DNA from 3 places in the Cellulosimicrobium sp. Marseille-Q8652 genome. Region 3 is predicted to be linked to each of the others. Evidence: riboswitches for the same ligand, from Rfam matches in the RefSeq annotation. Region 3 holds a riboswitch; each other region holds the start of a gene.
What was found. A riboswitch is a leader RNA that binds a small molecule or an ion and turns the genes downstream of it on or off. The one in region 3 is predicted to bind S-adenosylmethionine.

Region 1: another riboswitch for S-adenosylmethionine. It lies ahead of ACWPWV_RS04050 (ABC transporter substrate-binding protein); the one in region 3 lies ahead of ACWPWV_RS08115 (methylenetetrahydrofolate reductase).
Region 2: another riboswitch for S-adenosylmethionine. It lies ahead of ACWPWV_RS04115 (LLM class flavin-dependent oxidoreductase); the one in region 3 lies ahead of ACWPWV_RS08115 (methylenetetrahydrofolate reductase).

What each region holds. Positions count from the first base shown of each region.
Region 1 covers NZ_CBCOPS010000001.1:919,400-929,089, reverse strand. The annotation lists gene ACWPWV_RS04065 (rhodanese-like domain-containing protein) at 1-59, shown strand, start outside; gene ACWPWV_RS04060 (LLM class flavin-dependent oxidoreductase) at 147-1,262, shown strand; gene ACWPWV_RS04055 (LLM class flavin-dependent oxidoreductase) at 1,355-2,452, shown strand; SAM riboswitch class IV at 2,572-2,685, shown strand; gene ACWPWV_RS04050 (ABC transporter substrate-binding protein) at 2,785-4,425, shown strand; gene ACWPWV_RS04045 (ABC transporter permease) at 4,500-5,453, shown strand; gene ACWPWV_RS04040 (ABC transporter permease) at 5,450-6,535, shown strand; gene ACWPWV_RS04035 (dipeptide ABC transporter ATP-binding protein) at 6,532-8,301, shown strand; gene ACWPWV_RS04030 (M20/M25/M40 family metallo-hydrolase) at 8,298-9,677, shown strand.
Region 2 covers NZ_CBCOPS010000001.1:937,782-947,471, forward strand. The annotation lists gene ACWPWV_RS04110 (NtaA/DmoA family FMN-dependent monooxygenase) at 1-980, opposite strand, end outside; gene ACWPWV_RS04115 (LLM class flavin-dependent oxidoreductase) at 1,010-2,164, opposite strand; SAM riboswitch class IV at 2,505-2,595, opposite strand; gene ACWPWV_RS04120 (TetR/AcrR family transcriptional regulator) at 2,765-3,427, shown strand; gene ACWPWV_RS04125 (MMPL family transporter) at 3,521-6,154, shown strand; gene ACWPWV_RS04130 (endonuclease/exonuclease/phosphatase family protein) at 6,203-7,126, opposite strand; gene purL (phosphoribosylformylglycinamidine synthase subunit PurL) at 7,533-9,690, opposite strand, start outside.
Region 3 covers NZ_CBCOPS010000001.1:1,841,850-1,851,539, reverse strand. The annotation lists gene ACWPWV_RS08135 (histidine kinase) at 128-1,354, shown strand; gene ACWPWV_RS08130 (LytR/AlgR family response regulator transcription factor) at 1,351-2,205, shown strand; gene ACWPWV_RS08125 (heavy metal transporter) at 2,202-2,687, shown strand; gene ACWPWV_RS08120 (sodium/solute symporter) at 2,684-4,204, shown strand; SAM riboswitch class I at 4,312-4,414, shown strand; gene ACWPWV_RS08115 (methylenetetrahydrofolate reductase) at 4,532-5,593, shown strand; gene metE (5-methyltetrahydropteroyltriglutamate--homocysteine S-methyltransferase) at 5,626-8,115, shown strand; gene ACWPWV_RS08105 (hypothetical protein) at 8,214-8,468, opposite strand; gene ACWPWV_RS08100 (DUF2630 family protein) at 8,532-8,780, opposite strand; gene ACWPWV_RS08095 (VOC family protein) at 8,848-9,243, shown strand.

The sequences.
Region 1 (9,690 bases), 920 kb from region 3:
TCGCCGGGCTCCCGTCGACCGCGCCGGTCGCGGCGGAGCAGCCCGCCGGACCGGCCTGAGCGGACCGCCACGACCCGCGGACACGTCCGCCTCCCGGGCGGCGCGCGCCGTCCGACGACCACCCACCCCGACCGAAGGAGACCCCCGTGCCCGTCGAGTTCCTCGGCATCGCCACGACCAACGACGCCTCGGAGACCACCGAGCGCACCACCGCCGCGTTCGACCCGGCGTACCTCGAGCGCATCGTCCGCGCGCACGAGGACAACGGGTGGACGCGCGTCCTGTTCGCCTACGGGTCCTCGGGCCCGGAGCCCGCGGCGCTCGCCGCCTACACGGCGTCGCGCCTGCAGACGATCGAGCTGCTGCTCGCGCACCGGCCCAACGTCTCCTACCCGACGTACGCGGCCAAGACGTTCGCGACCCTCGACCAGCTCTCCGGCGGGCGCCTCTCCGTGCACTTCATCACGGGCGGCAACGACCACGAGCAGGCGCGCGAGGGCGACACGCTCACGAAGGACGAGCGGTACGCGCGCACCCACGAGTACATCCAGGTCGTCAAGCAGGCGTGGTCGAGCGCCGAGCCGTTCGACCACCACGGCCCGTTCTACGACGTCGACGACTTCGTGCTCGACACCAAGCCGTTCGAGGGACGCACGCCGACGATCTCGTTCGGCGGGTCGTCGGACGCGGCGTTCCGCGTCGGCGCCGCCGAGGCGGACATCTACGCGGTGTGGGGCGAGCCGCTCGACCGCACGGCCGAGCAGATCGCGCGCGTGCACGCCGAGGCGCAGGCTGCCGGCCGTGCGACGCCCCCGCGCATCCACGCCGCGTTCCGGCCGATCGTCGCCCCCACGGAGGAGCTCGCGTGGGAGAAGGCGCGCCGCGTGCTCGACCGCATCGAGGCGCGCAAGGCCGCCGCCGGCGGGCAGCTGAGCCGCCGGCACCCGATCGACAGGCCCGAGAACGCCGGGTCGCAGCGTCTGCTCGAGATCGCCGCTCAGGGCGAGCGGTACGACACGGCCCTGTGGACGGCCACCGCGAAGGCGACGGGCGGCGCGGGCAACTCCAACGCGCTCGTCGGCACGCCCGAGCAGGTCGCCGAGGCGCTCCTCGCGTACTACGACCTCGGCGTGCGGGTGATCTCGGCTCGCGGCTACGACCTGCTCGACGACGCGGTCGACTTCGGGCGGTACGTCATCCCGCTCGTGCGCGAGGAGGTCGCGAAGCGCGACGCCGAGGCGCAGCGCGCCGACGCCGCCTGACCCCCCGACCACCCACACCGAACCGCGCAGGCAGGGGCCGGGGACCCCGAGCCCTGCCTGCGCGGCGACCCTTCAGCGAGGAGCCGTCTCCCGTGCGCTTCCAGGTGCTCGACATCGTGTTCAACCCGCCCCACCCCGTGACCGGGGAGGCGGTGGCGCCCGCCGACCGGCTGAACCGGGTCGTCGACACGGCCGTGCTGGCCGAGAACCTCGGCTTCGACTCGTTCGCCGTGGGGGAGCGGCACGCGGGCCAGGTGCTGTCGTCGGCACCGACGGTGCTCCTCGGCGCGATCGCGAGCCGCACGTCGCGCATCCTCCTGTCGACGGGTGTCACGGTGCTGTCCCTGCTCGACCCGATCCGCGTCGCGGAGGACCTCGCGACGGTCGACCAGCTCTCGCGAGGGCGGCTCGAGATCGTCATCGGCAAGGGCAACGAGGTGCTCCAATACCCGCTGCTCGGGCTCGACATCGGGAAGCAGTACGAGTACCTCGAGGAGAACTACGAGCTGCTGCGCCTCCTGCTGACGGAGGAGGACGTGTCGTGGACGGGCCGGCACCGGCACGCCCTGGAGAACGCGACGACGCTCCCGCGCCCGTTCGCGGGGCCGTTCCGGGTCTGGCACGGCTCCGCGACGTCGCAGTTCGCCGTCGACCTCGCGGCGCGGTACGGCGACCCGATCGTCAGCGCCAACGCGCTCCAGCCGCGCGAGAACTACCAGGTGCTCATCGACCGGTACCGCGAGCGGTACGCGGAGCACGGGCACGACCCGGCGTACGGGTTCGTCGGGTCGGGCTCGGGCGGGCTCTTCCTCGCCGACACGACCGAGGAGGCCGTCGAGCAGTACCGGCCCGTCTACGAGGGGCAGGTCGCCGCCGCGGCGCGGCGCGGGTACGGGCCCGACGCCGTCGGGAAGGCCCCGAGCTTCCGCACGGTCGAGGACGCCGTGGAGCGCGGGCCGGCGCTCGTGGGCTCGCCCGAGCGGGTCGCGGAGAAGATCCTCGACTACCACGCGTCGTACGGGCACGACCTGCAGTCCGTGTCGGTCAACCACCTCGTCCCGGCGACCCAGCAGGAGGACGTCCTGCGCCGGTTCGCCGAGGAGGTGGTCCCCGTGGTCCGCGCCGAGGTCACGACGGATCTCTGGGGTCCCGCCGACGCCCGTCGCGCGGCAGGCTTCACGGCCGTCTGACGACGGACCCGTCGCCCAGAGCCCCGTCGGGAGCGTCCCGCGCGAAACATCCGTCCGGCATGCGGGACGTCCGTCTCGATACTTGACCGGAACGGTCGAGATTGGTTCCGTAGGCCGCAGGTGACGAGCGTCAGCACGAAGGCCCGGCTCGCTGACCAGCAACCCTTCGACGTGACGGGGTGCTCCGGGAACGACCTGACCGCGCAGCTCCCGCTGCGGGGTAAGCACGGCCCCCGCGTGGACCCGCCGCGCCTCCGTCCCAGGGCGGGGAGCGACGTCCACCGGTGCCGACAGACCGCCGGCCACCGGCACCCCGAGGAGACAGCACGACCATGAACAGCGCACCCCACCGCCGTCGGCCCCTGACCGCCACCACGGCTGCCACCGCGGCCGCCGCGGCGGCCGGACTCCTGCTCGCCGGCTGCGGGGGCGCCGGCACGGGGACGGGCGACACCGCGGACGCCGCGTCGGCCCCGGCCGAGCCCGTCGCGGGCGGCGACCTGACCTTCGCGATCACCGTCGACTCCCACTGCATCGACCCGCAGCAGGTCGGCAACAACGACGCCATCGCCGCCGCTCGCCAGACCGTCGCCTCGCTCACGGCCCAGGACCCGGAGACCGGTGAGATCCTGCCGTGGCTCGCGGAGAGCTGGGAGGTCGACGAGAACGCGTCGAGCTACACGTTCCACCTGCGCGACGACGCGACCTACGCCGACGGCACACCGATCGACGCGGCGTCCGTGAAGACCAACTTCGACGCGATCGTGGCGCTCGGCGCGGCGGCGTCGCTCGGCTCGCAGTACCTCGTCGGCTACGAGGGGACGACGGTCGTCGACGAGAGCACCGTCACGGTCGACTTCGCCGAGCCGAGCGCGCAGTTCCTCCAGGCCACGTCGACGTTCTCGCTCGGCCTGCTCGCGCCGTCGTCGGCGGACCTGAGCGTCGAGGACCGCTGCGCCGGCGAGTTCGTGGGCTCCGGGCCGTTCGCCGTGCAGTCGTACACGCAGGACCAGGAGATCGTGCTCGAGAAGGTCGCGGGCTACGCGTGGGGCTCCGCGGCGAACGACCACACGGGCGAGGCGTACCTGGACACCGTGACGTTCAAGGTCGTCCCCGAGGCGAGCGTGCGCAGCGGCAGCTTGCAGTCCGGGCAGATCGACGCGACCGCGGCGATCTCGACCGTCGACCTGCCGCAGTTCGACGGCAACGGCTTCTGGCTGTCGTACCGCGCGAACCCGGGCGTCGTCTTCAACCTGTTCCCCAACGAGTCGAGCGCGCTCGCGGGCGACGAGGCCGTGCGGACGGCGATCTCGAAGGGCATCGACCGCGAGCAGATCGCGGACACGGTCCTCAGCGAGCAGGACGAGCCGGCGACGGGCGTGCTCTCCCACTCGACGCCGCTCTACGAGAGCATCGCCGAGGAGCTCGCGTACGACCCCGAGGGTGCGAGGAAGATCCTCGACGACGCGGGCTGGGTCGAGGGCGCCGACGGCGTGCGCGAGAAGGACGGTCAGAAGCTCTCGACGACGGTGACCTTCTGGCAGGTTCCCGAGCCGCTCGAGCTCGTGCAGCAGCAGCTCGCGCAGATCGGCGTCGACCTCCGGCTCCAGCACGTCACCGTCGCCGAGTCGCAGGCCATCAAGGAGAGCGGCGACTTCGACTTCGACTACTACAACCTCACGCGCTCCGACCCGGACGTGCTGCGCACGATCTTCTCGGCGAACGCGCGCAACATCAACCAGCGCGACGCCGCGGAGGTCGACGACCTGCTCGACCGCTCCGCCGCGTCGACCGACGCGACGGAACGACAGGAGCTCGTCACCGAGGCGTCGCGCCTGCTCGTCCAGCACGGGCACGCGATCCCGGTCTACGAGCTCTCGACGACCATCGCGGCGTCCGACAGGGTCCACGGCCTGACGTTCGAGGCGTCCTCGCGCCTCGACTTCTACGACGCCTGGGTCGTCCAGGACTGACCCGACCGGGTCCGCCTGCCCGACGCAGCGTCGTCGGGCAGGCGGACCGGACCACCACGGAAGGAGGCCGACCCATGGGCCGGTACGTCCTGCGCCGCGCCGGTCAAGGCCTGTTCGTCCTCTGGGCGGCGTTCACGATCTCGTTCTTCGTCCTGTACCTGCTGCCGAGCGACCCTGCGGCGCTCATGGCGAGCGGCGGCGGGGAGGCGGACCAGGTCGACCCCGCCCTCCTCGACGACCTCCGCGCGCAGTACGGGCTCGACCGCCCCGTGGTCGTGCAGTACCTCGACGCGCTGTGGCACGCCCTGCGCCTCGACTTCGGGGCGTCGTACACGTCGGGGGCGCCGGCGAGCCGGCTCGTGCTCGAGGCGCTCCCGGCGACGCTCACGCTCACGGCGTCGGCGCTCGTGCTGGCGGTCGTCCTCGGTGGCGGCCTCGCCGTCGCCAGCACCTTCCCCCGGGCGCGGTGGCTGCGGCACGCGCTCTCCTCGCTGCCCCCGCTGGGCGTCGCGCTCCCGACCTTCTGGGTGGGCCTGCTGCTCCTGCAGTGGTTCTCGTTCCAGCTGCCCCTGTTCCCCGCGATCGGCGACGACGGACCGATCGGCCTCGTGCTGCCCACCGTCACGCTCGCGATCCCCGCGAGCGCCTCGATCGCGCAGATCCTCGCGCGCAGCCTGCGCGGCACGCTCACCGAGCCCTACGTCGAGACGGCGCGGGCCAAGGGCGCGAGCCGCGCGCGCGTGCACTTCGCGCACGCGCTGCGGAATGCCGCGATCCCGGCGCTCACGGTGCTGGGCGTGCTCGTGGGCAGCCTCCTGGGCGGCACCGTCGTGACCGAGACCGTGTTCTCGCGGACCGGCCTCGGGCGGCTCACGGTGACCGCGGTGGACTCCCAGGACATCCCGGTGGTGCAGGCGGTCGTCGTGTTCTCGGCGCTCGTCTTCGTGGTCGTGACGCTCCTCGTCGACCTCGTGTACCCCCTGCTCGATCCGCGGATCGACGCTCGACAGAAGGTGGTGGCGGCATGAGCAGCAGGCCAGGGGTGCGGGTCGTGCTGCGCGACCCCGCACCGGACACGACCGCGGCGGCACGCGTCGCGCACCCGGCGGTGCCGGACGTCCAGGCGCCCGAGGTGCCGGACGCGCCCGAGGTGACCGGGCGGCCCGTGGCGCCCGGCGCTCCCGCCGCTCGGAGTCCGGAGGAGATCGAGATCGAGATCGCGGACCGTGCCGACGCGCGGTCCGTCATCCGGCGCGGGCTGGTGCGCGGCGCGCCGGTGCCGGGCCGCGCACGCCGCGTCGCGCGCTACCTCGTGCGGCGTCCGGGGCTCGTCCTGGCCGGCGTCGTCGTGCTCCTCGTCACGGCCTGGGCCGTGGTGCCCCAGCTCTTCACGGCGTACGACCCGCTCGTGGGCGTCCCGGCCGACCGCCTGCAGCCGCCGTCGACGACCCACCTCTTCGGGACCGACCACCTCGGGCGCGACGTGCACGCGCGCGTCGTGCACGGTGCGTCCGTGTCGCTGCTCGCGACGGTCGTCGCGGTCGCGGTGGGGCTCGTCGTGGGGTCGGCGCTCGGTCTGCTCGCCGGCTTCGTGCGCGGCTGGGTGGACGACGTGGTCGGCCGCCTCGTCGACGTCCTGCTCGCGATCCCCAGCATCCTGCTCTCGCTCGCGATCATCACGGCGCTCGGGTTCGGCACGATCAAGGTCGCGATCGCCGTCGGCATCGCGAGCGTCGCCACGTTCGCGCGCGTCATGCGCGCCGAGGTCCTGCGCACGTCGACGTCGGTGTACGTCGAGGCGGCGCGTGGTGCGGGCGTGCGCTGGTACGGCGTGCTGTGGCGGCACGTGCTGCCCAACTCGACGGGCCCGGTCGTCGCCCTCGTCGCGCTCGAGCTCGGGACGGCGGTGCTCGCGATCTCCGCGCTGAGCTTCCTCGGCTACGGCACGCCGCCACCGGCGCCGGAGTGGGGGTCGCTCGTGTCGGGCGGCCGTGACTACCTCGCCACGGCGTGGTGGCTGACGACGCTGCCCGGCCTGGTGATCGTCGCCGTCGTGCTGTCGGCGAACCGGATAGCGCGGGCCCTGGAGAGGACGGGAGACGAGTCATGACCACCACCACCGGCACCACCGAGGACGCCGCGCCCCCCGGACCGCTGCTGGAGATCGCCGGGCTCGAGGTCGCGTACCGCATGCGCGACGGCGGCACGTACCGCGCGGTGCGCGGCGTCGACCTCACCGTCGGTCGCGGCGAGGTCGTCGCTCTCGTCGGCGAGTCCGGCTCGGGCAAGAGCACGACCGCGCACGCGGCGCTGCACCTGCTCCCGCGCGGCGGCAGCGTCACCGCGGGGTCGATCCGGCTCGGTGGGCGCGACCTCGGCGCGCTCACGGAGAAGGAGTGGCAGGAGGTGCGCGGCCGCGAGCTCGGGCTCGTCCCGCAGGACCCGACGGTCTCGCTCAACCCCGTGACCCGCGTGGGCGACCAGGTCGCCGAGGTCCTCGTCATCCACGGCCTCGCACGGCGCCAGGAAGCCCGCCGGCGCGCGGTGGAGCTCCTGCGGCAGGCCGGGATCGACGACCCGGAGGCCCGTGCGCGCCAGTACCCGTCCCAGCTGTCGGGCGGCATGCGCCAGCGCGTGCTCATCGCGATCGCCGTCGCGGCCGGGCCGCGACTCCTCGTCGCGGACGAGCCCACGAGCGCGCTCGACGTCACCGTGCAGCGCCGCATCCTCGACCACCTCGACGGGCTCGTGCGCGAGCTCGGGACGGCCGTCCTCCTCATCACGCACGACCTCGGCGTCGCGGCGGACCGGGCGGACCGGATCGTCGTGCTCGAGCGCGGTGCCGTCGTCGAGGAGGGCACCGCGGACCAGGTGCTGGACGACCCGCAGCACCCGTACACGAAGCAGCTCGTCGCGGCGGCACCGAGCCTCGCGAGCGCGCGCCTCGTGGCGGCGGCCGAGCCGTCGCGTGCCGTGGCCGGGGACCGCGCGGGGGCGCACCGGGCCGCGGTGGCGGGGTCCGTCGTCGGACCGGGCGCCTCGGGTCCCGACGACACCGGCCGCGCCGACTGCGCACCCGTGCTCGAGGTCCGGGACCTGCGCAAGGAGTTCACGCTGCCGCGCGGCTCCGCGCACCGCACGCTCGTCGCGGTCGACGGCGTGAGCCTCGCCGTCGAGCGGGGCCGGACGTACGCGCTCGTGGGCGAGTCCGGCTCCGGGAAGAGCACGACGGCGCGGCTCGCGCTGCGGCTCGAGCGTCCGACGGCCGGGACGGTGCTGTTCGAGGGCGAGGACATCACCTCGGCGCGCGGGGAGCGGCTGCGCGCGCTGCGACGCGGGTTCCAGGTCGTCTACCAGTCCCCGTACGCGTCCCTCGACCCGCGGTTCACGGTCGAGCAGATCATCACCGAGCCGCTCCGGGCGTACCGCGTCGGGTCGGCGTCCGAGCGCGCCGACCGGGCGCGTGCGCTCGTCGAGGACGTCGCGCTGCCGGCCGACGTCCTGCGCCGCGGCCCGCGCGAGCTGTCGGGCGGGCAGCGCCAGCGCGTCGCGATCGCGCGGGCGCTCGCGCTGCACCCCGCCCTCGTCGTGCTCGACGAGCCGGTGTCGGCGCTCGACGTGTCGGTCCAGGCGCAGATCCTCGAGCTGCTCGTGCGGCTCCAGGCCGAGCACGGGCTGACGTACCTGTTCATCTCGCACGACCTCGCCGTGGTCCGCCAGGTGTCCGACCACGTCGGCGTCATGCAGTCCGGGCGGGTCGTCGAGCAGGGCCCGGCGGACGCCATCCTGCTCGACCCGCAGGAGGCCTACACGCGCGAGCTGGTCGCCGCCATCCCCGGTCGCCGGGCGCTCGCGGGTCTGGAGGAGAGCCGATGACCACGACCACCACCCCCGCGTCGTGGCCGGGCGCGAGCCCGGACGACCACCGCCGACGCGCCGGGCAGACGACCGAGCTGCTCCAGGCGCTCGTCCGGAACGCGTGCGTCAACGACGGCTCGGTCGGATCGGGCCAGGAGATCCGGACCGTCCGCACGCTCCTGGACTTCCTCGACGGGGTGGACGGCCTCGAGATCGAGGTCGTCGAGCCGCAGCCCGGCCGGGCCTCGCTCGTCGCGCGCCTGCGCGGCACGGACCCGGACGCGCCGTCGCTCGGCCTGGTCGGGCACACGGACGTCGTGCCGGTCGAGCCCGCGGGCTGGAGCCGCGACCCGTTCGGCGGCGAGCTCGTCGACGGGTGGGTGTGGGGTCGCGGGGCGATCGACATGCTCGGCCTGACCTCGGCGTTCGCCGTCGTGACGCGCGCGCTCGCCGCCTCGGGACGGCGCCTGCGCGGCGACCTCGTGCTCGTGGCCGTGGCCGACGAGGAGCACGGCAGCGTGTGGGGCGCCGACTGGCTGACGACGCACCGCTGGGACCTCGTCGGGGTCGACGCGGTGCTCACGGAGTCGGGCGGCGTCCCGGTCGGCACGGGCGGGCGGCGCACCGTCGCCGTGGGCGAGAAGGGCGGCGCGGGGCGACGGCTCCGCGTCGTCGGGCGGCCCGGGCACGGCTCGGGACCGTACGGCTCGCTCAACGCGATCGTCCTCGCGGCAGAGGCCGTGCGCCGGATCGCCGAGCACCGGGCGCCGCTCGTCGTGGGCGACCTGTGGCGGCGGTACGCCGCCGCCCTCGACGTCCCGCAGGAGGTGCGGGAGGCGCTCCTCGACCCGGAGCGGCTCGACGACGCGCTCCCCGCGCTCGGTGTCCTGGGCTCCGTGGCGCACGCGACGACGCACACGACCGTCGCGCCGACCGTCCTGCACGCCGGCGCCAAGCCCAACGTCATCCCGGGCGAGGCCGAGGTCACGCTCGACATCCGCGTGCTCCCGGGGACGCGACCGCAGGACGTCGACGACCTGCTACGCGACGCGCTCGGCGATCTCGCCGAGCACGTGCACGTCGAGGGCGACCACTTCGGCGAGCCGTCCTTGTCCCCGTTGCACACCGAGCTCTTCGCGATCATCGACGAGACGGTGGGCGACGTCGTCCCGGGCGCGAGCGCGCTCCCGACGCTCGGGACCGGCGGGACGGACGGGCGGTTCTACCGCCGCCGCGGCGTCCCGGCCTACGGGTTCGGGCTGCTCAGCGACCGCTGGGACCCGGGCGTGTTCCGCAGCCTGTTCCACGGCAACGACGAGCGCGTGGACGTCGAGTCGCTCGGCCTGACCACGACCGCCCTGCACGAGGTCGTCACGCGGTACCTCGCCCGGTGACCGCACCGCGTTC
Region 2 (9,690 bases), 900 kb from region 3:
TCGACGTCGGGCAACGGCCCCTCCGGGTCGTACGCCTCGAGGTCGCGCCCCCACACCTGCTCGAGGAACGCGATCGCCGTCGGGCCCGACACCTGCTGGAGCCGGATCTCCCGCGCGCGCTCCTCGGCGTCGGCCGGCGTGTCCCCGACCACGACGACCGTCGCCGGCAGGATCTTCAGCTCGTCCCGGTCCCGCCCGTGCGCGGCGAGGCGGCCCTTGACGTCCTCGTAGAACGCGCGGCCCGCGTCGAACGTCGAGTGCGCGGAGAACACGACGTCGGCGGTCGCGGCGGCGAATTCGCGCCCGTCGCCCGAGTCGCCGGCCTGGAACAGCACGGGGTGGCCCTGGGGACCTCGCGGCGTCGGGAAGAGGCCGACGACGTCCGCGTACGAGCCGTGGTGCGCGACCGGCCGCACGGCACCGGGGCGCAGGAAGTCGCCCGAGAGGCGGTCGGCGAGGACGGCGTCGTCGTCCCACGAGTCCCACAGCGCGCGGGCCACCTCGACGACCTCGGCGGCGCGCGCGTACCGCTCGGGGTACGGCAGGTAGCCGCCGCGGCGGAAGTTCGCACCCGTGAACGCGTCGGGGCTCGTCACGAGGTTCCACGCCGCTCGACCCTCGGACAGGACGTCGAGCGTCGCGAACTGGCGCGCGAGCTCCCACGGCTCGTTGAAGGTCGTGTTGATCGTCCCGGCGAGGCCGAGGCGGTCCGTCACCGCGGCGAGCGCGGCGAGGACGGGCAGGGTGTCGGGCCGCCCGACCACGTCGAGGTCGTGGATCCGGCCCTTGTGCTCGCGCAGGCGCAGACCCTCGGCGAGGAAGAAGAAGTCGAGCCTCGCCTCCTCGGCACGGCGCGCGAGGTGCTCGAACGACGCGAAGTCGATCTGACTGCCGGACCGCGGGTCGCTCCAGACGGTGGTGTTGTTGACGCCCGGGAAGTGGGCGCCGAGGTGGATCTGCTTGCGGGGTCGGGTGCTCATGCCGTGCTCCTGTCTCGTCCGGGCCGCTGTCAGGCGATGGCCGCGTAGCGGTTCGCGGGACGCGCGAGCCCGAGCGTGTCCCGGAGCGTCGTGCCGGGGTACTCGGTGCGGAACAGGCCGGCGCCCTGCAGGAGCGGCACGACGCGGTCCACGACCGCGTCGAGGTCGGTGCTGAGCGACGACGGACGCAGGAGGAAGCCGTCGGCGGCGCCCGCGACGGACCAGCCCTCGACCGTCGCGGCGAGGTCGCGCGCGGTGCCGACGTGGGTGAGGGAGTCGGTGTCCCAGCTCACGCCCTCGAGGTCCTCGAGCAGGTCGAGGCGCGCCTGCGCGCTGGCGCGGTCGGCGCCGATGACCACGTAGGCGTCGACGAGGACGCGCAGGTCGTCGGGGTGGCGGCCGGCGTCGGACGCGGCGCTGCGCAGCTGCTCGCGCACCGCGACGGCCTCGTCGCGGGTGGTCGCCCGCACCCGGGCGACGTCGGCCCGGCGGGCCGCGAGGTCCGCGGACGCGGGCGAGGTCACGCGCACGACGACGGGCGGCTGGCCCTGCGGCGGGCGCGGCGTGATCGACGGGCCCTTGACGGCGAAGCGGATGCCCTCGTGGTCGACATGATGGAGCTTCTCCCGGTCGACGAAGCGTCCCGTCGAGACGTCCCGGATCTCGGCGTCGTCCTCCCAGGAGTCCCAGAGCCGCGTGACGGCCTCGACGACCTCGTCCGCCTCGGCGACGGCGTCCGGCTCGTCCTGCGGGTCCTTGCGCCCGAACGCGGCGGCCTCGGCGGGCGTCGTCGACCAGCCCACCTGCCACCCGGCCCGGCCGTTGCTCACGTGGTCGATCGTCGCGAGGGCCTTGGAGACGTGGAACGGCTCGGTGTGCGTCGTCGTGACGGTCGGGACGAGGCCGATGCCCGCGCTGCGCGGGGCGAGGCGCGACGCGACGAGCGCGGCGTCGAGGCGCCCACGGACGCCACCGCGGCCGGGCTGGAGGGAGAACGCGTCGTCGAGCGTGACGAGGTCGAGCAGCCCGCGCTCGGCGGTGGCGACGAGCTCGACGAGGCGCTTGGCGTCGAAGGGCCGCTGCGCCTGGGAGCCGGTCGTGCGCCACGCGGCAGGGTGGGCGCCCGCGTCGGTGAGGTCGACGCCGAGGTGGACGGGACGGGGACGGGAGGTCGTGCCGGGCATGGGTCATCCGTTCTCGAGGCGCGCGGGGGTGCGCGGCGTTCCGGGAGAGGGCAGGGGTCAGCGCGCCGTGAGTCGTCACGGGGGCGGGGAGAGGTCCGGGACGGACCGGGGACGGGCCGGTCCCGTCGGTGGCGTCGTCGGCGTGGCGACGCCGTCAGCCGGTTAGCGACAACAGCGGAGCAGGAGGGTTCCTCGTGACCGCTCGCCGAGGTGGCCGGCGACGGGTCGACGGGTCGAGGCGCGGTGCGCCGCGCCGCTCGACGGTGCGAGGTCCATCGTCCTTCTCCTTCGTGCCCGTCGCCGGGCGCCGCGTCGTTGTCGCGGACCGCGCCGGCGGGCGGGGTCGCGCGACCTGGTCCTCACCCGGGGCACCCCACCGCGCGGAGGGTTGCCGTCCGACGAGCCGGGGCTTGACGTCGGAGCTCTTGACCATGTCGTCACCGGGACCGTCGTGGCCTCGGTGAGCGGGAACTTACGAGGGGCCCCGAGGGGAGTCAACGCGGGACGCCCGACTTCCCACATACTGGACCATTGTTGTCGACTTTAGCGCTGCACGGCCGTATTTTGCACCGAGTGCAACGATGCATCTAGTGTAGGGAGGTGCTCGCCGACCCTCCCACGCACGACCGCCGCGCCGCGCTGCGACGACGCCACCGGGGCGCCATCGTCGACGCCGCCGCCGCGCTCCTCGAGGAACGGGACGGCTCCCGGTTCACGGTCGACGAGCTCGCCGCGCGGGCCGACGTCGCCCGCCGGACGGTCTTCAACCACTTCTCCTCGGTGGACGACGTCGTGGCCGAGGTCGGCGCGCGCGTGCTCGGCACGGTCGCCGACGACTTCGGCGCCAGCGCCACGGCACCCCGGGACGACGACCGCGACGGCTCGCTCTTCGACGAGCTCGCCGCGGTCCTGCGGGCGACCGACCTCGTCGCACCGATGGCCTACCTGACGCGCGTGCTCGGCAGCGAGGGCTGCGCCGAGCCGTCGCCGCGCGTCACGACGATGGTCGCGCGCACGTTCACCGACCTCAGCGAGAGGCTCGTCGAGGGCCTCTCGCGACGGCATCCCGAGGCCGACCTGCTCGACGTGCAGCTCCTCGTCGCGTCCTTCATGAGCGGCATCATGGTCATCCACCGCCACTGGTGGCAGGCCACGGGCGCCACGGACGACGCCGCGTCCCGCGAGGTCTGGACCGGGCTGCTGGACCACCTCGTCGAACGCGCCCGGCACGGGCACGCCGCGCCGTCGGGCCGCTCCGCCTGACGCACCCGCACGACCTCACGACCTCACGACCTCACGACCGACCTCGGCGAACGCCTCCGCACCGTCCTGACCGCTCCCTCACGAAGGACCCTCATGGCTGAAATCCTCTACCGGCTCGGACGCGCGTGCGCGCGCCGGGCGCGGACCGTCCTCGCGGCCTGGCTCGCGGTGCTCGTCCTCGCGGGGGCGGCGTTCGCCGCGTTCGGGGGCACGCTCGCGAGCAGCTTCTCGATCCCCGGCACCCCGACCTCCGAGGTCACGGAGCGCCTGCAGTCCGAGCTCCCCGAGGCCTCGGGAGGCAGCGGCACGATCGTCTTCCAGACCGAGGACGGCTCGGCGTTCACCGCCGAGCAGGAGGCGGAGATCGGCGACCGCATCGCGACGGCGGGCGAGGTCGACGGCGTCGAGACCGTGATCGACCCGTTCGCGACGCAGTCCGAGCTCGCCGACCAGGCCGCGCAGGTCGAGGACGGCCGCACGCAGATCGCCGACGGGCGGGAGCAGATCGAGGCCGGGCGCACCCAGCTCGCCGACGGCCAGGAGCAGCTCGACGCCGCGCGCGCGCAGCTCGACGCCGGGCAGGCGCAGCTCGACGAGGCCCGCGCACAGGCCGAGGCCGCGGGCATCGCCGACCAGGCGGCGCCCCAGCTGGACGCCCAGCAGGCCGAGCTCGACGCCGGGCGTGCCGAGCTCGACGCGCAGGCCGCGACGATCGAGGAGCAGCAGGCCGCGCTCGAGGAGCAGAGCACGCAGCTCGAGGAGCAGGCCGCCGAGCTCGAGCTCTCGGCCCCGCTGCTCGAGATGGCGTCGGACATCCGCATGGTCTCCGAGGACGGCAGCGCCGCGGTCGCGAGCGTCTCCTTCACCGAGGCCCAGATGAGCATCGAGCAGTCGACCAAGGACGACCTCGTGGCCGTCTTCGCCGACGACCCGGTCGACGGCGTGCAGACCGACTTCTCGTCCGACATCGCCGCCGGCGTCCCGGAGGTCTTCGGCGTGGGCGAGGCGATCGGTCTCGTCGTCGCGGCGGTCGTGCTCGTGATCATGCTCGGCACGCTCGTGGGCGCCGGGCTGCCGCTCGTCACGGCCCTGATCGGCGTCGGCATCGGCGCGCTCACCGCGATGTCGCTGTCCGGCGTCGTCGAGATGTCGTCCGTGACCCCCGTGCTCGGCCTCATGCTCGGTCTCGCCGTCGGGATCGACTACTCGCTGTTCATCATCAACAGGCACCGGCGCCAGCTCAAGCAGGGCGACGAGGTGCTCGAGTCGATCGCCCTCGCCAACGGCACCTCCGGCAACGCAGTCGTGTTCGCGGGGGCCACGGTCCTCATCGCGCTGCTCGCGCTCAACGTCACGGGCATCCCGTTCCTCGGGCTCATGGGCACGGTCGGCGCGCTGTGCGTCGCGATCGCGGTCCTCATCGCGGTGACCCTCACGCCCGCGCTGCTGTCCATGATCGGTACGCGCATCCTCAGCAAGCGCGAGCGGGCGCGGCTCGCCGGGGCGAGCACGGCGACCGGCGAGGCCGCGCCCGCCGCACCGACGAAGCCCGTGCGGCCCATGTCGACGCCGCGCGCCCTCGCGACGGTGGTGCTCAGCATCGCCGCCGTCGCCGTGATCGCGCTCCCGGCGCTCGACCTGCGCACCAACCTGCCCGACGGCTCGTCCGAGGCCCACGACTCCACGCAGTACCGGGCCTACTCGACCGTCGCCGAGAAGTTCGGCGAGGGCACGAACGGACCGCTCCTCGTGGTCGCCGACCTCCCGGGCACGCCCACGGAGGAGGAGGCGCTCGAGTACCAGGTGCGGGTCGCCGAGGAGCTCTTCGCGCAGGACGACGTCGTCGCCGTCGCCCCGATCGGCACGTCGGAGGACCGCACGGTCGCCGCGTTCCAGGTCGTCCCCGCCGAGGGCCCGACGAGCGAGTCGACGGAGGAGCTCGTGCACAGCCTGCGCGACGTCGAGCTGCTCGAGGGCGACGTCACGATCGGCGTCGCAGGGTCCGCGAGCGGGAACATCGACATCTCCGACAAGCTCGCGCAGGCGCTGCCGATCTACCTCGCGGTCGTCGTGGGGCTGTCGCTGATCATCCTCGTGCTCGTGTTCCGGTCGATCTTCGTCCCGGTGGTCGCGACGCTCGGGTTCATCCTGTCGTACTTCGCCGCGCTCGGCGGGGTCGTCGCGATCTACCAGTGGGGCTGGCTGGCCGGGGTCTTCGGGGTCGAGACGCCGGGTCCGGTGCTCAACTTCCTGCCCACGCTGCTCGTCGGCATCCTCTTCGGCCTCGCGATGGACTACCAGCTGTTCCTCGGCTCGGGGATGCGCGAGGCGTACGCCCACGGGGCGCCGGCGCGGATCGCCGTCGTGCAGGGCGTGCGCGCCGGGCGATCCGTCGTGACCGCCGCCGCGATCATCATGATCTCGGTCTTCGGCGGGTTCGTGTTCTCGCACAGCGCGATGATCCGGCCCATCGGCTTCGCGCTCGCGTTCGGCGTGCTCGTCGACGCGTTCCTGGTCCGCATGCTGCTGGTCCCGGCGCTCATGCACCTCGCCGGCGACAAGGCGTGGTGGCTGCCGCGCTGGCTCGACAGGATCCTGCCGGACGTCGACGTCGAGGGCGCCGCGCTCGAGCGCCGGCACCCGCACGAGCACGGTGCCGCCGTGGCGGCCGGGCCGGAGGCGCAGGCCTCGGGCGACGCCACCGAGCCGGAGCCCGCGAAGGGCTGACGCAGCCGGGGTCCGGCACGTCACGGGACGGCAAGGCTCGCGGGACGGTCACGGCTGAGGGACGTGGACCGTCGCGAGGATCGCGCGGTGGTCGCTGTCGGTGATCTGCACCGAGCGGACGTCGGTCACGACGTTCTCCCGGTCCGTCACCACGTGGTCGAGGTCGAGCAGCGCGGGCGTGCCGAGCCGCGCCGACCACGACAGGTTGAGACCCCGGCCCGCGCTGCGCGTCGCGTCGTGGAAGCGGTCGCCGAGCAGGCTCCGGAACGACGCGTGGTCGTAGGTGGCGTTGAAGTCGCCGACGAGCACCTGCGGCAGCGGGTCGTCCTCGACGCGCGCGGTGAGCCGCAGCAGCTCGGCCTTCCACTGGTGCGTGATCTCGGGCAGGGGCGGCACGGGGTGGACGGCCGTGACCCGTACCGGGCGCCCGTCGACCTCGACCGTCGCCGCGGGCATCGCGAACGTCGAGAAGTCCGTCGTGTCGACGTCGTCCAGCGGCAGCGCGCTCCACAGCCCGCTGCCCGGCGAGCCGGTCCCGACCTTCGCGTCCACGTGGTGCGGCAGCACGTCGTCGATGCCCGCGGCGACGAGCCGGTCGCGGAAGTCCGTCGTCAGCTCGACGACGGCGAGGACCTGCACGTCCTCGGCACGGACCAGCTCGACGACCTGCTCCGCGTCGGCCTGCCCGAACCACGCGTTGACGCCCAGCACGCGCAGCGGGGCCGCCCCGGCGGCAGGTGCCGGCTGGTCGGGGACGAAGAACGGCACGAGCCAGATCGCGTGCCCGACGACGCACGCCGCGACGAGCACGGTGAGCAGTCGTCGCCGCGCGACCACCACGACGACGAGGAGCAGCACGGCGAGCGCCGCGACCCACGGCGTCATGCCCACGAGCTGGGCGAACGGCGTCGCGGCGTCGAACGGGACCAGCCGCACGAGCGTCATGGCGGCCACGACGACCGTCAGGGACACGAGGACCGCCCCGAGCACCGGGCCGCCGGGGCGACGGGGCGTCGTGACGCGCGGCCGGTTCGTCGCCGAGGTCCGCCGCCGAGGCCGCGAGGCACTTCCGGCCGTCCTGCCGCGCGGGGTGCGCGCCGGGCTCGCGGCCCGCGGGACGCGGGCCGTGCCCGCCGCCCGCGGGGTGCTCGACGTCCGGGACGCTCCCGTCGCCCGCGGCCTGCGCTGCCCTGTCATGGCACGGGACTCTGGCACCCGGGGCGTCGGGACGCGACGGACGGCACGACGTCGGACCCCGACCTCCACGAAACCCGCGCAGTCGACGCGACGACCGCCGAACCGTGCGGGGCGCACGACGACGCCCCGGCCGCCGACATGCGTGCGGCGACCGGGGCTGTGCCCCGACGGCGGGGCGTCGTCAGCCGAAGATGCGCGGCAGCGTCTCGCGGAACGCGGCGTCCGCCTCGGCCAGCGCGATCGTGAACAGGCCGTCGACCTCGAGCGCCTCGCCCGAGTCGGACGCGACCGACGGCTCGGTGCCCGTCTCGCCGATCTTCACGACGGGCACGCCGCGCGCGACGCACGCGTCGATCAGCTGAGCCTCTTCGCTGCCCCCGTTCGTCTGAGGAACGGCCACGAGCGCGCGCGCCGTCGACTCCGAGAACAGCGCCTCGAACGGCGTCACGCCGTCTCGCTCGGTGATCCCCGCGAGCGACACGGTCGCCCCGACGCCGAACCGCAGCGACGCCTCGAGCAGGGCCTGGGCGAGCCCGCCCTCGGACAGGTCGTGCGCGGCGGAGACGAGGTCGTCGCGGCTCGCGTTGACGAGGACGCCGGCGAGCGCCTTCTCGGCCGCGAGGTCGACGCGCGGGGGGACGCCGCCGAGGTGGCCGTGCTCGACGTCGGCCCAGGCCGACCCGTCGAGCTCTCCGCGCGTGGTGCCCAGCAGGTAGATGCTCTCGCCGGCCTCGCGCCAGCCCGACGGCGTGGCGTGCGCGACGTCGTCCAGCACGCCGAGGACGCCGACGACCGGGGTGGGGTGGATCGAGGAGTCGATCTGGCCGGGCTCGCCCGTGCCGTTGTAGAGCGAGACGTTGCCGCCGGTCACCGGGACGCCGAGCTCGCGGCACGCGTCCGCGAGGCCCTCGATCGCCTCGACGAGCTGCCACATCGAGTCCGGGTCCTCGGGCGAGCCGAAGTTGAGGCAGTCCGTCACCGCGAGCGGGCGGGCGCCCGTCGTCGCGACGTTGCGGTACGCCTCCGCGAGGGCGAGCTGCGCGCCCGTGCGCGGGTCGAGCTTGCCGTAGCGGCCGTTCGCGTCGGTCGCGAGCGCGACACCGAGACCCGTGGACTCGTCGACCCGGACCACGCCGGAGTCGTCGGGCTGCGCGAGCGCGGTGTTGCCCTGGACGAACCGGTCGTACTGGTCCGTCACCCACTCCTTCGACGCGAGGTTCGGCGAGGTCAGCAGGCGCAGCGCGGTGGCGCGCAGCTCGTCGCCGCTCTCCGGGCGCGCGAGCGCGTCGGCCTCGACGGTGCGGGCGTTGAGCCCGTCCTGCCACGACGGGCGCGCGTACGGGCGGTGGTACACCGGGCCCTCGTGCGCGACCGTCCTCGGGTCCACGTCCACGATCCGCTGCCCGTGGTGGTCGATCGTCAGGCGGCCGGAGCCGTTGACCTCGCCGATGACGGCGGTCTCGACGTCCCACTTGCCCGTGATCGCGAGGAACGCGTCGAGCTTGTCGGGCGCGACGACCGCCATCATGCGCTCCTGCGACTCCGACATGAGGATCTCGCCCGCGTTGAGCGTCGGGTCGCGCAGCAGGACGTCGTCGAGCCACACGTGCATGCCGCCGTCGCCGTTGGAGGCGAGCTCCGACGTCGCGCACGAGATGCCCGCGGCGCCGAGGTCCTGGATGCCCTCGACGACCTTCGCCGCGTACAGCTCGAGGCAGCACTCGATGAGGACCTTCTCCATGAACGGGTCGCCCACCTGGACGCTCGGGCGCTTCGCGGGGACGCCGTCCTCGAACGTCTCGGACGCGAGGATCGACGCGCCGCCGATGCCGTCGCCACCGGTGCGCGCACCGAACAGGATGACCTTGTTGCCCGTGCCGGACGCGTTGGCGAGGTGGATGTCCTCGTGGCGCAGCACGCCGAGGCACAGCGCGTTGACGAGCGGGTTGCCCTGGTAGGAGCCGTCGAACACGAGCTCGCCGCCGATGTTCGGCAGGCCGAGCGAGTTGCCGTAGCCGCCGACGCCGCTCACGACGCCGTGCACGACGCGCGCCGTGTCCGGGTGGTCGACGGCGCCGAAGCGGAGCTGGTCCATGACGGCGACGGGGCGCGCACCCATCGAGATGATGTCGCGCACGATGCCGCCGACGCCCGTCGCGGCGCCCTGGTAGGGCTCGACGAACGACGGGTGGTTGTGCGACTCGACCTTGAACGTCACTGCCCAGCCGTCGCCGATGTCGACGACACCCGCGTTCTCGCCGATGCCGACGAGCAGGTGCTTCTTCATCTCGTCCGTCGTGGCCGTGCCGAACTTCGACAGGTGCACCTTGGAGGACTTG
Region 3 (9,690 bases):
CCTCGCGGCCGAGCACGACGCCACGCTCCGTCGACCACGACCTGAGGGTCGTCATCACGCCGATGACGGCCCTCAGGTCGTGCTCGGCGAACACCGGTCCGCGGCCGCGCCTCGTTACGATCGCTGCATGACCGGGCCCGTGCTCGCCGGCGTCGCCGTCGGCCTCGTCGTGGGCGTCCTGCTCACCGCGGGCCTCGTCCTCGCGCTCCGGTTCGCCCGCGGCACGCGCGAGCTCGGCAGCGACTCCGAGCAGGCCACGTTCCGCACGCTCCACCTCGCGTCGCGCGCCGCGACCCACCTGCGCGACGGGCTCGACGGCGACGACGTCCGCCGCGCCGCGCGCTCCCTGCGGAGCCTCCTCGGCTGCGACGCCCTGGCGATCGTCACGCGCGACGGCGTCCTGGCGCTCGACGGACCGTCGCACCTCGTGCCCGACGCGCGGCGCGTCGCCGAGCGCGTCGTCGCGACCGGTCGGCGCCAGGTCTCCACGGAGCGGGACGGGCCCGCGACGCCCGCGGCGTCGTCGGGCACGGTCGACGTGGGGTCGTACGCCGTGCGCGAGGCCGTCGGCGCGCCGGTGGTCGCGGGCGACGAGGTCGTCGGTGCCGTCGTCGCGTTCGCCGGCCGCGTGCGCCCGCCGCTCGTGCGCGCCACGGAGGAGGTCGCGCAGTGGTGCGCCGCCCAGCTCGAGCTCGGCGAGCTGGAGGCGTCGCGCACGGCGCTCGCCGAGGCCGAGCTGCGGGCGCTGCGCGCGCAGATCAGCCCGCACTTCGTCTACAACGCGCTCGGCGCGATCGCCGCGTTCATCAGCACGGACCCCGAGCGGGCCCGCGACCTCGTGCTCGACTTCGCCGACTTCACGCGGTACTCGTTCCGGGACCGCGGCGACTTCACGACGCTCGCCGACGAGCTCCGCAGCATCCACTCGTACGTCGAGCTCGAGCGCGCACGCTTCGGCGAGCGCCTCACCGTGACGCTGCGGATCGCCCCCGAGGTGCTGGCCACCACGATCCCGTTCCTGTCGGTCCAGCCGCTCGTCGAGAACGCGGTGCGGCACGGGCTCGAGCCGCGCGAGGAGGGCGGGACGATCGTCATCACCGCCCGCGCGGAGGGCACCCGGACGGAGATCACGGTCGAGGACGACGGCGTCGGCACGGACCCCGCGACGCTGCACGCCGTGCTCGTCGGGGACCGCGCGGGCCACGTCGGCCTGCGCAACGTCGACACCCGCGTGCGCCAGCTCTACGGCGACGACCACGCGCTGGAGATCGAGACCGCTCCCGGCTCCGGCACCATGGTGCGGATGCGCATCCCGCTCTCGCAGCCCCTGCACGAGACCGAGGCCCGCCCGTGACGGCACCCCCCGGCACGACGGACGGGCCGACGCTCGACGTCCTCGTCGCCGACGACGAGCGCCCGGTGCTCGACGACCTCGCCCGACTCCTCGGCGCCGACCCGCACGTCCGGTCCGTGCGCACGGCGGCCACCGGCTCGGAGGCTCTGCGCGTCCTCGCCGAGGAACGGCTCGACGCCGCGTTCCTCGACATCCACATGCCCGGCCTCAGCGGTCTGGACCTCGCGCGGGCCCTGTCGCGGTTCGCGCACCGTCCCGCCGTCGTGCTCGTCACCGCGGACGAGGCGCGCGCGCTCGAGGCCTTCGACCTCGAGGTCGTCGACTACGTCCTCAAGCCCGTGCGGCGCGAGCGGCTCGCGCGCGCCGTCGAGCGCGTCGTCGCGCGGGTCGAGGCCGAGCGGCCCGCGCCACCTGCCGCGCCGTCGTCGGACCGGCCGCCCGCACCCGACGAGGGACGCCGCGCGCCCGCGGAGGGCGGCCGGCGGCCCCCGGCCGGTGACGCGACCCCCGGCGACGAGACCCTCGCCGTGACCGTCGGCCAGACCACCCGGGTCGTGCGCCGCAGCGCCGTGCGCTGGGTCCAGGCGCAGGGCGACTACACGCGGCTCGTCACGGACACGGACTCCTACCTCGTGCGCGAGCCGATCACCGACCTCGAGGAGCGCTGGACGGAGGCCGGCTTCCTGCGCGTCCACCGCTCCTACCTCGTGCAGCGCGGCGCGGTCACCGCCGCGCGCTTCGGAGGGCCACGGCCCGTGCTCGTCGTCGCCGGCCACGAGGTGCCCGTGAGCCGCCGCATGCTCCCGGCAGTCCGGGACGCGCTGCTGCGGCCGCACCGGCGGCCGTCGTGAGCACCCCCGGCGAGGACGCCGACGGCGGCGAGCACGGGGTTCGCGCTCCACGCGTGCGCGTGCGCTCGACCGACCCCGCCCCGCCCGGCCACCCCGGTGGCCCGGGCGACCCTGGGCCCCGGCCCGACGCCGCGCCGTCGGGCACCGCCGCGCGCCCGCCCCGGGCCGTGGACACCGGAGACGACGCGACGGTCTACGCCCGGAGCCTCGCGCGCGCCCAGCTCCGGCTCGGGCTCGCGTGCGCGGGGACGTTCCTCGTCGCGGTCCTCCTGCTGGCCCTGCTCGTCACGACGACGAGCGCGCTCGACGACGTCGTCGTCGCGGGGGTTCCCCTGCCCTGGCTGGTCCACGCGTACGGCTTCTACCCCGTGATCGTGGCCTTCGCCGTCGTGTTCGCCGTCGCGGCGGCCCGCAACGAGCGGCGGTTCCGTGCGCTCGCGGAGCCCGGCGCGGCCGCGGACCAGCCCGCGGAGGACGAGTGAGCACCGCGCTGCCCCTCGTGGCCGTCGGGATGCTCCTGCTCGCGACGGTGCTCATCGGCGTCTACGGCCTGCGGATCTCCCGCACGACGAGCGACTTCTTCGTCGCGTCGCGCACGGTCCGGCCGGTGTGGAACGCGTCGGCGATCAGCGGCGAGTACCTCTCGGCCGGGACGTTCCTCGGGTTGTCCGGGCTGGCGCTGCTCGCAGGCTCCGAGGCGTTCTGGTTCCCCGTCGGGTACGCCGCGGGCTACCTGCTCGTGCTGCTGTTCGTCGCCGGGCCGCTGCGCCGCAGCGGCGCCTACACGATCCCCGACTTCGTCCAGGCGCGTCTCGACTCCGTCACCGCGCGCCGCGTGACGAGCGTCCTCGTGCTCGTCATCGGGTGGCTCTACGTGGTCCCGCAGCTGCACGGCGCGGCGCTCGTCATCGCGGCCGTCGCGCCCGTCCCGCCCTGGGTCGGCTCGGTCGGCGTCGCCGCGGTCGTGTGCGTCGTCGTCGCGGCGGGCGGCATGCGGTCCATCACCTACGTCCAGGCGTTCCAGTACTGGGTCAAGCTCACCGCCCTCGCCGTGCCGGTCGTGTTCCTGCTCCTCGCGCTCGGGGCCGACGGCGGCCCGCTCGCCGACGCCACCGCGCACGACCCGGCCGTGGTGTTCCCCCACGCGCAGGGTCCCGCCGCGACCGACGTCTACGCCACGACGTCGCTCCTGCTCGCCCTGCTGCTCGGCACGATCGGCCTCCCCCACGTCCTCGTGCGCTTCTACACGAGCCCCGACGGCGGGTCGGCGCGGCGCACGACCGTCGTCGTCATCGTCATGATCAGCCTCTTCTACATGGTGTCGAGCACGATGGGCCTCGTCGCCCGCGTCGTCGCACCGGACCTCGCCGAGCCCGGTCTCGCCGACACCGTCGTGCTCACGCTCCCGACGCGCCTCGTCGCGGGAGCGGGCGGGGAGCTGCTCGCGGCGCTGGTCGTCGCCGGGGCGTTCGCGGCGTTCCTCGGCACGTCGTCGGGGCTCGTCGTGGCGCTCGCCGGCGTGGTCAGCCAGGACCTGTTCGGCGGCACGGTCCGCTCGTTCCGGTGGTCGGCCGTCGCGTGCACCCTCGTGCCGCTGGCCGTCGCGCTCGTCACCATCCCGCAGGGCCTCGTGACGAGCGTCGGCACGGTGTTCGTGTTCGCCGCGTCCGCGCTGTCCCCGGTGATCCTGCTCGGCGTGTGGTGGCGCGGGCTCACGGCCCGCGGCGCGGTGGCCGGGATGGTCGTCGGCGCGGTGCTCTGCGCGACGGCGCTGCTCGCCTCGTCCGCGATCGGCACCGGTTACGGGGTGGCGCCGTCGGGCGGGGACGACGCCGTGCCGGGATGGGTGCGAGCGCTCCTCGGGCAGCCGGCCGCGTGGACCGTCCCGCTCGCGACGGCGACGGTCGTCGTCGTGTCGCGGCTGGACCGCCGCGGGCCGCCGCTGCGGGCCGACCGGATCCTGCGCCGGCTGCACGTGCCCGAGATCCCCCGCCGATGAGCCGCGCGCCGACCGCCGCGCGCGTCGGCCTCCCGGCCGCCCGTGACACACCCGTCTCACCTGACGAGCGCCCTCGACCGCATGGCGGATACCGCTTAGGATCGGGTGAACCATCCAGAGCGGTCGAGAGTCCTGGCTCGACGACACCGCAGCAACCCGCCGACGGAAGCCTCCCGAGGACAAAGGTGCTAACGCCAGGGTCGATGGAGTGACTATGGTCAACGAGGCATCCTTCGCGCACCGTCCGGGCCTTCCGTGCCCGACGGCGAGCGCTCCCGTCCGCACGTCGGCGCGCCCCGCCGCGCAGCCCCCGCGCGAGGTCGCGGCGTGAGCGTCGCCGACGCCGTCCGGCGCGCGCACGCCGAGACGGCGAGGCCCACGGTCTCGTTCGAGCTCATGCCGCCGCGGCGCCCGGACGCGGCGCCGAAGTTCTGGGAGACCGCGCGCCGGCTCGTCGCGACGCAGCCGGACTTCCTCTCCGTGACGTACGGCGCGGCGGGCACCGACCGCAAGACGTCGCTCGACGTCATCGGCCGGCTCCTGCACGGGACGCCCGTGCACGCGATCGCGCACCTCACGTGCGTCGGGGCGTCCCGCGAGCACGTCGAGGACGTCATCACCGACTTCCTCGACGCCGGGGTGCGGAGCTTCCTCGCGCTGCGGGGCGACCCCCCGAAGGACCAGCCGGACTGGCGGCCGGCCCCGGACGGCGTGGGGTCGAGCCTCGAGCTCGTCGCGCTCCTGCGCGAGGTCGAGGCGTCGCGCTGCGCCGCGAACCCCTCGCTCGCGCTGCGCGGCGCGGCCCGCCCCCTGACGATCGCCGTCGCGACGTTCGTCGACGGCAACCGCGACGCCGGCACGACGCGCACCCAGGAGGTGCAGCGCCTGCTCGAGAAGCAGCAGGCGGGCGCCAGCTTCGCGATCACGCAGCTGTTCTACGACGCGTCGTCGTACACCGACTTCGTCGCCGAGGCCCGTGCGGCCGGAGTGACGATCCCCGTCCTCGCCGGGCTGCTGCCCACGACGGAGCCGCGCAGGCTCCGTCGCGTCGAGGAGCTCACGGGCGTCCCTGCACCCCAGCGCCTGCTGGACGCGCTCGACGCCCTGCCCGACCCCGAGGCGCAGCACGCCTACGGGATCGCGTACTCGTCCGACCTCGCGCAGCGCGTCCTCGACGCCGGTGCGCCGGGCCTGCACGTGTACACGTTCAACAAGTACCGCGCCGCTCTTGACCTGCTCGAGGGTGTTCACCTCGGCGGCGGGACGCCCGGGACCGACGACTCGGCTGTCGTCGACCTCCCCGGCGGTCCGGACCTGGCCAGCGGGCCGTGGGTCACCGGCACCTCCCTGCCCACGACGGGCGTCGCCTCACGCGGCACACCCGTCTGACCGGTCCTCAGGACCAGCAAGAGGTTTCGATCATGACCGCTTCCGTACCCTCCCCTACCCATTTTCCGGCCGGGACCGTCCTCGGCTACCCGCGCATCGGGCGCCGGCGTGAGCTCAAGAAGGCCGTCGAGGCCTTCTGGGCCGGCCGCACGACCGCCGACGAGCTCGAGGCCACCGCGCGCGACCTGCGGATCGCGACCGTGCGGCGGCTCGTCGACCTCGGCCTCGGCGCCGACGACGCGTCCGTCCCCGGCTCGTTCTCCTCCTACGACCAGGTGCTCGACGTCGTCGCGATGCTCGGCGCCGTGCCGTCCCGGTTCGCCGGGCTCACCGACGCCGAGGGCCGGCTCGACCTCGCGGGGTACTTCGCGGTCGCTCGCGGCACCGGCGGCCAGGACTCGCGGGCACCCCTCGAGATGACCAAGTGGTTCGACACGAACTACCACTACCTCGTGCCCGAGATCGGTCCGGACACCCCGATCCGGTTCGTCGACGACCACGTCGTGCGCCAGTTCGTCGAGGCCAAGGAGGCCGGGGTCGTGACCCGGCCGGTCGTCGTCGGGCCGGTGACGTTCCTCGCGCTGTCGAAGGCCGCCGACGACGCCCCCGCCGGGTACTCGCCGCTCGACCGCCTGGACGACGTCGTCGCCGCCTACGCCGACCTGCTGCGCGCGCTCGCCGCGGCGGGCGCGCCGTGGGTCCAGCTCGACGAGCCGATCCTCGTCACGGACTCGGCGGACGCCGCGGAGCTCGCCGAGGCGGTCGAGAGGGCGTACCGCGCGCTCGCCACGGATCTCCAGCCCGTGCGGAGCCCCGGGTCGGACGGCAACCAGACGTCCGGGTCCCGCGAGAACCCGGCCTCGGCAGACGACACGCGGCCCGCGATCCTCGTCGCCGCGCCATACGGGCGGCTCGAGACCTCGCCGGGTCCGGACGGCCGGTCTCTCGACTTCCTTGCGGTCCTGGCCGAAACGGACGTCGAGGCGATCGCGCTCGACGGCGTCGCCGCCGACCTTCCCGACGGCCTGCCCTCGGGGCTCGGGACAAAGACCCTCGTCCTCGGCGTGATCGACGGGCACAACGTGTGGCGCGCCGACCTCGCCGCGAAGCTCGACCTGCTCGAGGCGTACGTGCCCGGACCGGACCTGGGAGCGGTCGCCGTCGGCACGTCGACGTCGCTGCTGCACGTGCCGCACGACGTCGAGGACGAGACGTTCGCCGAGCCGGGCACGGCCCCGGGCACGACGCTCGACCCCCGCCTGCGCGAGTGGCTCGCGTTCGCCGACCAGAAGGTCGGGGAGGTCGCGACGCTCGCCCGCGCCCTCACGGAGGGCCGCGAGGCCGTGGCCGACGCGCTCGCCGCGTCGAGCGCCGCCGTCGCGTCGCGCGCGGCCGCGGAGGGCGTCGTCGTCCCCGCCGTGCGCGAGCGCGCCGCCGCGCTGTCCGACGCGGACTTCGCGCGCGGCCCGTACGCGGAACGGGCGGCCGCCCAGCAGGAGCACCTGAACTTGCCGCCGCTGCCGACCACGACCATCGGGTCGTTCCCGCAGACCCCGGAGATCCGCCGCGCCCGCGCGCTGTGGACCAAGGGCGCGCTCTCGGACGCCGACTACACGGCGGCCATGCGCGACGAGATCGCACGCGTCGTCGCGCTGCAGGAGGAGCTGGGCCTCGACGTGCTCGTGCACGGCGAGCCCGAGCGCAACGACATGGTCCAGTACTTCGCGGAGCACCTCGACGGGTTCGCCGTCACCGCGAACGGCTGGGTGCAGTCGTACGGGTCGCGCTGCGTGCGCCCGCCGCTGCTGTGGGGCGACGTGCAGCGTCCCGCACCGATCACGGTCGAGTGGTCCGCGTACACCGCGTCGCTCACCGACAAGCCGGTCAAGGGCATGCTCACCGGGCCGGTGACGATCCTCGCGTGGTCGTTCGTGCGCGACGACCAGCCGCTCGGCGACACCGCGAACCAGGTCGGGCTCGCGCTGCGCGACGAGATCGCGGACCTCGAGGCGGCGGGCATCGGGATCGTGCAGGTCGACGAGCCCGCGCTGCGCGAGCTCCTCCCGCTGCGGCGCGCCGACCAGCCGGCGTACCTCGACTGGTCGGTGCGGTCGTTCCGCCTCGCGACGTCGGGCGTGGAGGCGGCGACGCAGATCCACACGCACCTGTGCTACTCGGAGTTCGGCGAGGTCATCGGGGCGATCGACGGCCTCGACGCCGACGTCACGTCGGTCGAGGCGGCTCGCTCGCGCATGGAGATCGTCCCCGAGCTCGCCGAGGCGGGCTATCACCGCGGGATCGGGCCGGGCGTCTACGACATCCACAGCCCGCGCGTGCCGTCGGCCGGCGAGGTCACGGAGCTGCTCGAGCTCGCCGTGAGGTCGATCGACCCGAAGGTCGTGTGGGTCAACCCCGACTGCGGGCTCAAGACCCGCCGCTACGAGGAGACGGTGCCGTCGCTCGAGCACCTCGTCGAGGCGGCGAAGGCCGTCCGCGCGACGCTCGAGCAGCCGGCGAGGTAGTACGGCAGGTCACGAGGTAGGACGCAGGTCGCGAGGGCGAACCTCGGGGGGTTCTCCCTCGCGACCTGTCGTCCTCGCGCGCCCTGCGGGGCAGGCGGTCAGCGCTCGGTGTTGCCCGTGAACGTCATCGGCCACATGAAGGCGATCGTGCACGCGGCGATGCCGCCGACGAACAGCCAGGCGCCGTAGGTGGCCTCGACCGACATGCCCGACCCCATGAGGACGATGCCGCCGACGAAGAGGGCCAGGGACACGACGAACCGCGCGAACGCGCCCGCGTGACCGGGGATGTCGCGGCCCTCGGTGCCGGTCGGGAGAGGGCTGTGCGCCGCCTGCTCGCTCGTCGTGGTCATGTCGGTGGCTCCTTCTGAGGTTCGGGGAGGGCTGGGGCTCGTCGGCCGGGTCGCTCCGACGAGTCACTCCAGATAGTGCTCCACGGTACCGGGGTCGCGGACGGTCGCGGTGTCGGGGTCCGCGCCGTACTCACGGGCCGCGTCCCGCTGACGCAGCAGGTCCCAGTACTGGTCGAGCTCGACCTCGATCGCCTGCAGCTCCTCGCGGTCGGCCGGAGCCGCGCCCTCGCCCGACCCGAGCCAGTCACGGATCGCGCGCTCTCGCGCGACAAGCTCGCTGATGTGCTCCCGGATCCCGCCGTCGCTCGCCATCCGCCCACGGTATTCCGGTCTCCGCCGGCAGGCACGCGATGCGGGGGCGGTGGTTAGGCTCCCCGGCATGACGACGACGATCGGCCGCACCGTCCTCCTGTGCCGCGACCTCGACGCGAGCGCCGCGTTCTGGGCGGACGGCTTCGGCTTCGGGACGCTGTTCCGCGGCGAGACCGAGGGATTCCCGCTGCTCCACGTCGGCCCGGGGCGCGTCGACGAGCCGGGCCTGTGGCTCGTCCCGCTGCCCGACGGCGCGTCCCCGCTCGTGCGCTCCGGCCTCCCGAACCTCGTGCTGTACGTCGACGACCTCGACGCGGCGGTCGGGCGCCTCGCGGCGATCGGCGTCGAGCCGACCGTCGGACCGGGGACCGACGACGAGACGGGCGACCGGTTCGCGCACGTCGAGGACCCGGACGGGCACCGCATCGTCGTCGTGCAGCTCGGCGACGCAGCGGCCGGCTGACGGTCCAGGGCGGCCGCCCGAACCCTGGGTTGTGCGGCTCCGCCCCCGCCGGTGGACCTCGGCGGGGTCGCTGAGGCACCATGGTTGGGTCGGTCAACCATCAGGCGCCGACGCCGCGGGCCGCGCACGGCTCGCGCGGACACCGGTCACGACCACGAGGAGACAGCGGATGCACGGCGTCACCGCAGGCTGCGAGGTGGCCGCGTCGGCCTGCTCGGCCGGCGCGTCGACCCGCACGTCGCCCGCCCGCCCTGAGCTGAGCCCGCACCCGGGCTGAGCCTGCTCCTGTGCACCGCTCCGGAGCGCTGCGGTCGGCCCGACGTCGGGCCCTCTCCTTCCCACGCCGCCGCCCGGGTGACCCGTGTCGCCCGGGCCCGGACCGCCGCCGTCGTGCACCGCGCGCTCCCGCGCCCGGTCGCGCCCGCGCCGTCCCGGCCGGCGGCTCCC